Regions from separate parts of the Shewanella sp. AC34-MNA-CIBAN-0136 genome, predicted to be linked through region 2. Evidence: riboswitches for the same ligand, from Rfam matches in the RefSeq annotation. Region 2 holds a riboswitch; the other holds the start of a gene.

Region 1 (3,408 bases), on a different contig from region 2:
TCACCACTCTTTTGATTAATCCCTAAAGGATTGGCTAAGGGAGCAAGCGTAATATCACCTAAAACCTGGTAACCTTCCAATAAGGTCATCAGTTGATAAATCACAGCATTACCTTGCACTTCAGCACCATGAACATTGGCCTGAATATACACGCTAGGCGCAACACTCTCGCTACCAATGAATGAATATACTGGAACGGTCAATGCGTGTCCTGTCGCCAGTTCTCCAACTTGAACTGACGATTGTATTGCTTTAGTCATATGATTACTCAAACAGGTTTTGGTGCAAAGCATTAACCACTTGCGCCGCTTCCGACTCTGCAACCAACACACATAAATTATGTGGGCTTGCGCCTTGGCAAATCATCCGAACATTATGGTTTTCAAGCACTTTAAACACCCTACTACAAATGCCAGCCGTTGATGCTATGCGATTACCGATGATGGCGATTAACGCTAAATCTTCCTCGACTCTTACACGACAATGTTGCGATAACTCTTGTAATAACGACTCACTGAGTAAGCCCTGGCCACTTGAATCTGAACCCGTTTTATCTAGGGTTAACGATACGTTAACCTCCGAGGTCGTGATTAAATCGACGGATATTTTGTGTCGCGCCAAGGTCGCGAACGTTTCTGCCAAAAAGCCCTGAGCATGTAACATTTGCAAGCTATGCAAGTTAAGTAAAGTTTGATCGCGGCGTAACGCCACCGCTCTAAACACTGGGGTATCTTCAACTTGATGACGGATCCAAGTTCCGCCCATTTCAGGCGCTTTACTTGAACCTACAAACACCTGAATTTTTTGTCTTACTGCCGGTAAAATGGTGGCGGGATGCAATACTTTAGCGCCAAAGGTCGCCATCTCAGCCGCTTCATTAAAGCTAATTTCAGCAATCGGGCGGGCATTGGGGGCAAGGCGTGGGTCAGTGGTATAAATACCGGCCACATCGGTCCAAATCTCAACCGCTGTAGCACGAAGCGCTTCGGCAAGTAATGCCGCCGAATAGTCACTACCACCACGGCCTAATGTTGTTGTTCGTCCCTCTTCATCCGCACCAATAAAGCCTTGGGTAACGATAACGTAACGCGCAAGTAATGGCTGTAAAAAGTCACCTGCTAACATTGAAATAGCTTCAATTTGTGGCTCTGCGCGACCAAAGTGACTGTCGGTACGTAATACTTGACGCACATCAAAATGATTTGAAGCAGTGCCCTTTTCCCGAATAACCGCAGAAAATAAAATCGATGAACATTGCTCTCCCGTCGACAGTAACTCGTCCATAACCGCTTTGCTGCGATTCAGCTCTAACGATTCGCTGAGTACTGACATCCGACTGAGTATTTTATCAATACTGGCTGCCACGTCTTGCGGACGACCGAGTTCATCTAATATCGCATATTGAATTTGAGCAATTTGCTTAAGCAATACCAAGCGACGCTCGTCATTCACATTAGCTTGAGTTAACTCAACTAATAAATTGGTCACTCCGCTGGAGGCGCTTACTACCACAAGGCGAGTAGCTTGATTAGCCAACACAATATCTGCACAACGGCTCATAGAGGCGTAATCAGCAACTGAGGTGCCGCCAAATTTGGCAACGACTAATTCTGGGGTATCTATTTCAGACTGAACAAAGCTCATACTGATGCCTCCGCTGTTTGCGAAAGACTCAAAAATAAGATGTGATTTACTAACATGATATACGCTCCGAACACACTACGTTCGAAGAGCCTGGTGCTAAGATAACGCACCCTTATAGAAGGGAAACAGCAATCATCACCAGAAGCTCTCCACCAAAAAAATAGGTGACAATCGTTAGGATTCAGCCTAATCGACCGATATCAATGTTTGCCAGACAAACTGATACCTCGGCGCTAATCTCCATCATAAGTGGTCATCGGATTGGCATCCTCTCACTTACTACCTAGTTAACGCTCCTCTTCTGTTCCTCCCGAAGGAGGGAGTTGAAAATAGCAAAAAATACCCTATCAAGTCAATCAGCAAACACAGTAAAAATACACTGTTTTGATAAAAAATATCGCTGCAGTGAAATATTATGCGGCTGCGACTTCAGAGCAATGATTGTTCTCTATTACGAAAAAATGCCCATAAATATCCAAAAAACATAATTAACCGCAAATTACCGAGACAATCTAGTGAGTATTGTCTCAAAATAATGTGTTAATTATTTTATCGCAGCTGTGCCGTTTTAATTACGTCATTATTTACCCAGTTATACGAACCTATCTCTGGCAACTCACTCACCATCCTTAATCGGTGATTAAAAATTCCCATATCAACTTCAGGTTTGATGCTATCAAGGCATGCAATCAAAGATAGCAAACCTTGATTAACGTAGTAAATTGCATGTTGATTAAATTCTCGACCAAGCTCAACAGCTTGTTCTTTATCAATAAAAATAGCCCAGCTCTTTTCCATATGCGACAAATCAGGTGCTGCACCGATTAACGCACGATAGGGACGATTATATTGTTGAATTTTAAATTGAAGCTGACGATCGAGTAAGCGATTTTGACTAGGAGAGAGTCTTGAACCACGGGGGTTATGGGCAGTAACAATAGCAAATGGGAAATCATGAGAAAGGCGTTGAGTAAACAAAAAATGAGTACTTTGATACTCATTCCACAATGTATCTATAACATTTTCCATAATAAATTTTCGTCAATTAAGCCAGAATTAGTCTAGCAGATAGGTTTGATTTCTAAAAGGTTTACGATCTAAATCAGCAGTACTATATTAGAAAACCATTAATTATTATCATCTTAGCAAGGTTAATCTTTCATATACTCGAGTGTTATATTAATTTTTTAACATTTAATTTGTTAACAAATGCCTAAAACGAGTACAATAACCATTACGCACTATTAAATCACTGTAGCAAAGTTAGCTACATACACCTCAAAAACTCAGCAAATGTTGTTGTGAGTGTGACGATTTTTTGATGTAAAGTTTACAGTCGTACTAAATTTGTTCTACATTTGATAAAACATTAATACGATTAAATAAGTTTGCAATAGAAGGAACTATCTTTCTAAATGGCATTCATAGTAAGTAAGCTTAAGTGCAACAAATTTTACACCATCATGAATAAGTGCAAACGCGTGCCTTGGCGTAGTGGTAATTAATCGACGTAAGCAGACTCAGTAACCAGTATTAAGTGTTAAGTGTTACATAATAGAGTTTATAGAGAGTGTTTAATTCAGGGTAGACATAGATAAACACCAAAAAATATCGGAATCTTAGCGCATTAGCTAAAGCGCTATTGCAATCTATTAGCACACAGTTCGCAAACAGTGGCTAGAATCGAATTTTATAAAATCAGGTAAATATCATGCAAAATCCGCACATTTTAATTGTTGAAGATGAAGCTGTAACTCGTAATAC
Region 2 (3,408 bases):
AACTTGTTCTTTACTTAAAAACTGACTTTCATCAATCAATACGCAATGAATTTTTTGCTCATCATTCGACGTCGAAATTAACTCAATTAAATTATCAGTGCTACCGAACACCTGCGCTTCGGTTTCGATGCCGATACGTGATGACACTTTGCCGACACCATAACGATTGTCTATCGATGCCGTCATCACTAAAGTGTGCATACCGCGCTCACGATAATTATAAGAAGACTGCAGTAATGATGTTGATTTACCGGCATTCATCGCCGAATAATAAAAGTACAGTTGCGCCAAAATGAAGCGTCCTAATGTTTAGCTAGTGAATGTCGTTCATATTACCTTTTCCAACATCGTAATAACAAATAAAAATGCCGTATTCATAACGAATACGGCATTTTTATTACAGCTTAAATTGGACATTTACCTACATACAGTAGGGCTTAGTTCAAGAAATTACTTCTTAGCCCAAAAGTGTAATATCACAATGCTGATGACAAACAACACGCTACAGCAAACTAACCCTGCGATTAATGAGCCAGTAAAACCTAATACGGTGTAACCGACTAAACTGATGAAAGCGGCAATTAAGGCATACGGCAGTTGAGTAACCACGTGATCAATATGATGACAACTGGCACCGGTTGACGACAATATAGTGGTGTCAGAAATGGGCGAACAATGATCGCCAAATACCGCACCAGACAATACTGCGGCCAACATTGGCAACATCATCGTGCTATCACTTCCCATAGCCATATCTGCTGCAATAGGCAACATAATCCCAAACGTGCCCCAACTTGTTCCTGTCGCAAATGCGGTAATACCCGCTAATAGGAATAACACTGCAGGTAACATCGCAAACGGAATATTGTCAGTGGCTAAACTTGCCATGTACTTACCGGTTTCAAGCTGTCCAATCACACTCGAAATTGTCCATGCAAAAAGTAATATGTAAATGGCTGGCAACATAGAGCGCGCACCAACCGACATCCCTTTGAGTAACATAGACAAATCAACTTTTTGCTGAATCGCTAGAATGAGTGTTGCAATAAGACCAATTACAGAGCCAAAAAATAGTGACGAGCTAACATCGGTATTCTCAAATGCCCCGAGTACATTAAACGGTAAGTCTTTTGCTGCTAACACATCGGCGCCACTTGACACCATAAAATACACTGTCGCAAACACCAATACCGCGATAGGTAAAAATAAGCCCATCACTTTACCGGTATCGGCTTCAGGTAAATCTGTAACAGCGCCAGGGGGTTGGCCTTTTGACTCATCAAACAAGTTACCCCGCAGTGCGTTTAATTCATGCTGGCGCATTGGGCCAACATCTAAGCTAAACGTTGCAACACACAGTAATAATAATAACGAAAAAATGGCATAAAAGTTCATTGGGATCATTTGAATAAAGACGCTCAAATGACCAGAATCTGTAAATCCATGAGCCGTTAAAATACCGCCAATTAAGGCGATAATATATGCACCCCAGCTAGATACGGGAGAAATAACACACACCGGCGCAGCGGTGGAATCAAGAATATAAGCTAATTTTGCACGCGAAATATGGTAGCGATCTGTGATTGGACGTGAAATCGAGCCGACGACTAAACTATTAAAGTAATCATCAATAAACACTACGCAGCCTAAAAACATGGTCATTAACTTGGCATCACGTTTATTGCGAATACGCAATTTAGCCCAATCAGCAAAAGCACGAGCAGAACCACTGACAGTGATCAATGCAGTGATCATACCCAGCACAATCAAAAAGCCTAAAATGTACACATTCCAACTGTTCAGTCCGGCGTCTTTCCAAACTAACTGGCTGGCTGTATTTAAAATATATTCGCCACTGCCAACCAATGAGAAATCGGTTAGTAATAAGGCGCCGAAAACAATGCCAACCCCTAAAGATAGCAATACTTTACGAGTTAAAATAGCCAGAGTAATAGCCACAAGTGGTGGCAAAACAGAAAGTGCCGAATCGGCATAACTTATTATCATAATTTAATTATTTCTTCGTTGGATACGAATGGAGAAAAACTAGAAATAAGGCTAAACATACACAGGAAGTGTATGCGTTAACTTAACTAGTAGCACTCCACAGTAATATCCATTTAATATGAATATCATTCTTTTTATCAAGTCGATAAAAACACTATGACAGTGCAGTCCCTTTCGAGAACTGCCCCAACAAATGCGGCTGATAACCCCATTTATTTCGGCATTGCACCCTTTTATGTCGAATTATTGGCATCACCCAATTCAACATGACTTTTATGCAACGCACCTCTACTTTTGTTGTTTGTAGTTAAAGCTCATTACACACAACGCGAACATACAATCATAAATTACATATTCTGCGCCAGTAAAAAGCACTAAACAGCACGACAAATAACAACAACATCAATTTAAACCACAATTGCATAGCATTAGTTTAACGTTTTTAAATCAAATGCACACTAGTGTAATGGGCACAAAAACAGCAACCGCATCAAACCCTGGATATTTGAACTGAATTTTTAAAAATCAACACCTAAACCAGTACTAAATCCAAGAGAAATCCAAGAGTAGCCCAATAAAAAAGGTTTCTACCTTATGAGTAGAAACCTTTTAATCGTACAACAGAACGTTTAATAGCGCGTCAAAGTCGGCTGAACAACACGAGCTTAATCAACGCCTCCGTTTAGCGACTTAACATCTGATTAAACGAGGTTGTTCAATGCCGGTACCGCTTCAAATAAGTCGGCAACCAAACCATAATCCGCCACTTGAAAAATAGGGGCTTCAGGGTCTTTGTTAATGGCCACAATTACTTTTGAGTCTTTCATGCCAGCAAGATGTTGAATCGCGCCAGAAATACCCACTGCAATGTACAAGTTAGGGGCGACAATCTTACCCGTTTGGCCAACTTGCAAGTCGTTAGGTACAAAGCCCGCGTCTACAGCTGCACGTGATGCACCTACTGCTGCGCCTAACTTATCGGCTAGTTGTTCTAAAATGGCAAAGTTTTCACCGCTGCCCATACCACGGCCGCCAGACACAATAATGCCAGCATTACCGAGTTCAGGACGGGCTGATTCAGTGAGTGACTGAGAAACAAACTCAGTTTTTGAATCAATTGCTTGGCTTAAGTTGATGACTTCAGCACTGCCTGTTGATGCTACAACATCAAACGCACTTGAGCGCACAGTCATGACTTTCTTAGCATCTAAGCTTTGCACTGTTGCAAGCGCATTACCCGCATAAATAGGGCGTACAAAAGTGTCACTGCTTACAACTTCAATCACTTCAGAAATCTGGGCAACGTCTAATAATGCTGCTACGCGAGGCAATGTATCTTTGCCTATACTGGTTGCTGCAGCCAGAATATGTTCATAGTCTCCGGCAATATCAACAACCAAT

Evidence for each region. Region 2 has a riboswitch for lysine ahead of AAEY94_RS15520 (Na+/H+ antiporter NhaC family protein). Riboswitches for the same ligand answer to the same signal wherever they lie in the genome.
Region 1: it holds a riboswitch for lysine, as region 2 does, so the genes downstream of both, lysC (lysine-sensitive aspartokinase 3) here and AAEY94_RS15520 (Na+/H+ antiporter NhaC family protein) in region 2, are expected to answer to the same signal.

What each region holds. Positions count from the first base shown of each region.
Region 1 covers NZ_JBEOPJ010000002.1:236,331-239,738, forward strand. Annotated here, with positions in the region: gene AAEY94_RS02730 (succinylglutamate desuccinylase/aspartoacylase family protein) at 1-260, opposite strand, end outside; gene lysC (lysine-sensitive aspartokinase 3) at 265-1,644, opposite strand; lysine riboswitch at 1,779-1,953, opposite strand; gene AAEY94_RS02740 (DUF3293 domain-containing protein) at 2,194-2,673, opposite strand; gene arcA (two-component system response regulator ArcA) at 3,356-3,408, shown strand, end outside.
Region 2 covers NZ_JBEOPJ010000016.1:29,232-32,639, forward strand. Annotated here, with positions in the region: gene AAEY94_RS15515 (thymidine kinase) at 1-291, opposite strand, end outside; gene AAEY94_RS15520 (Na+/H+ antiporter NhaC family protein) at 451-2,010, opposite strand; lysine riboswitch at 2,090-2,306, opposite strand; gene AAEY94_RS15525 (electron transfer flavoprotein subunit alpha/FixB family protein) at 2,709-3,408, opposite strand, start outside.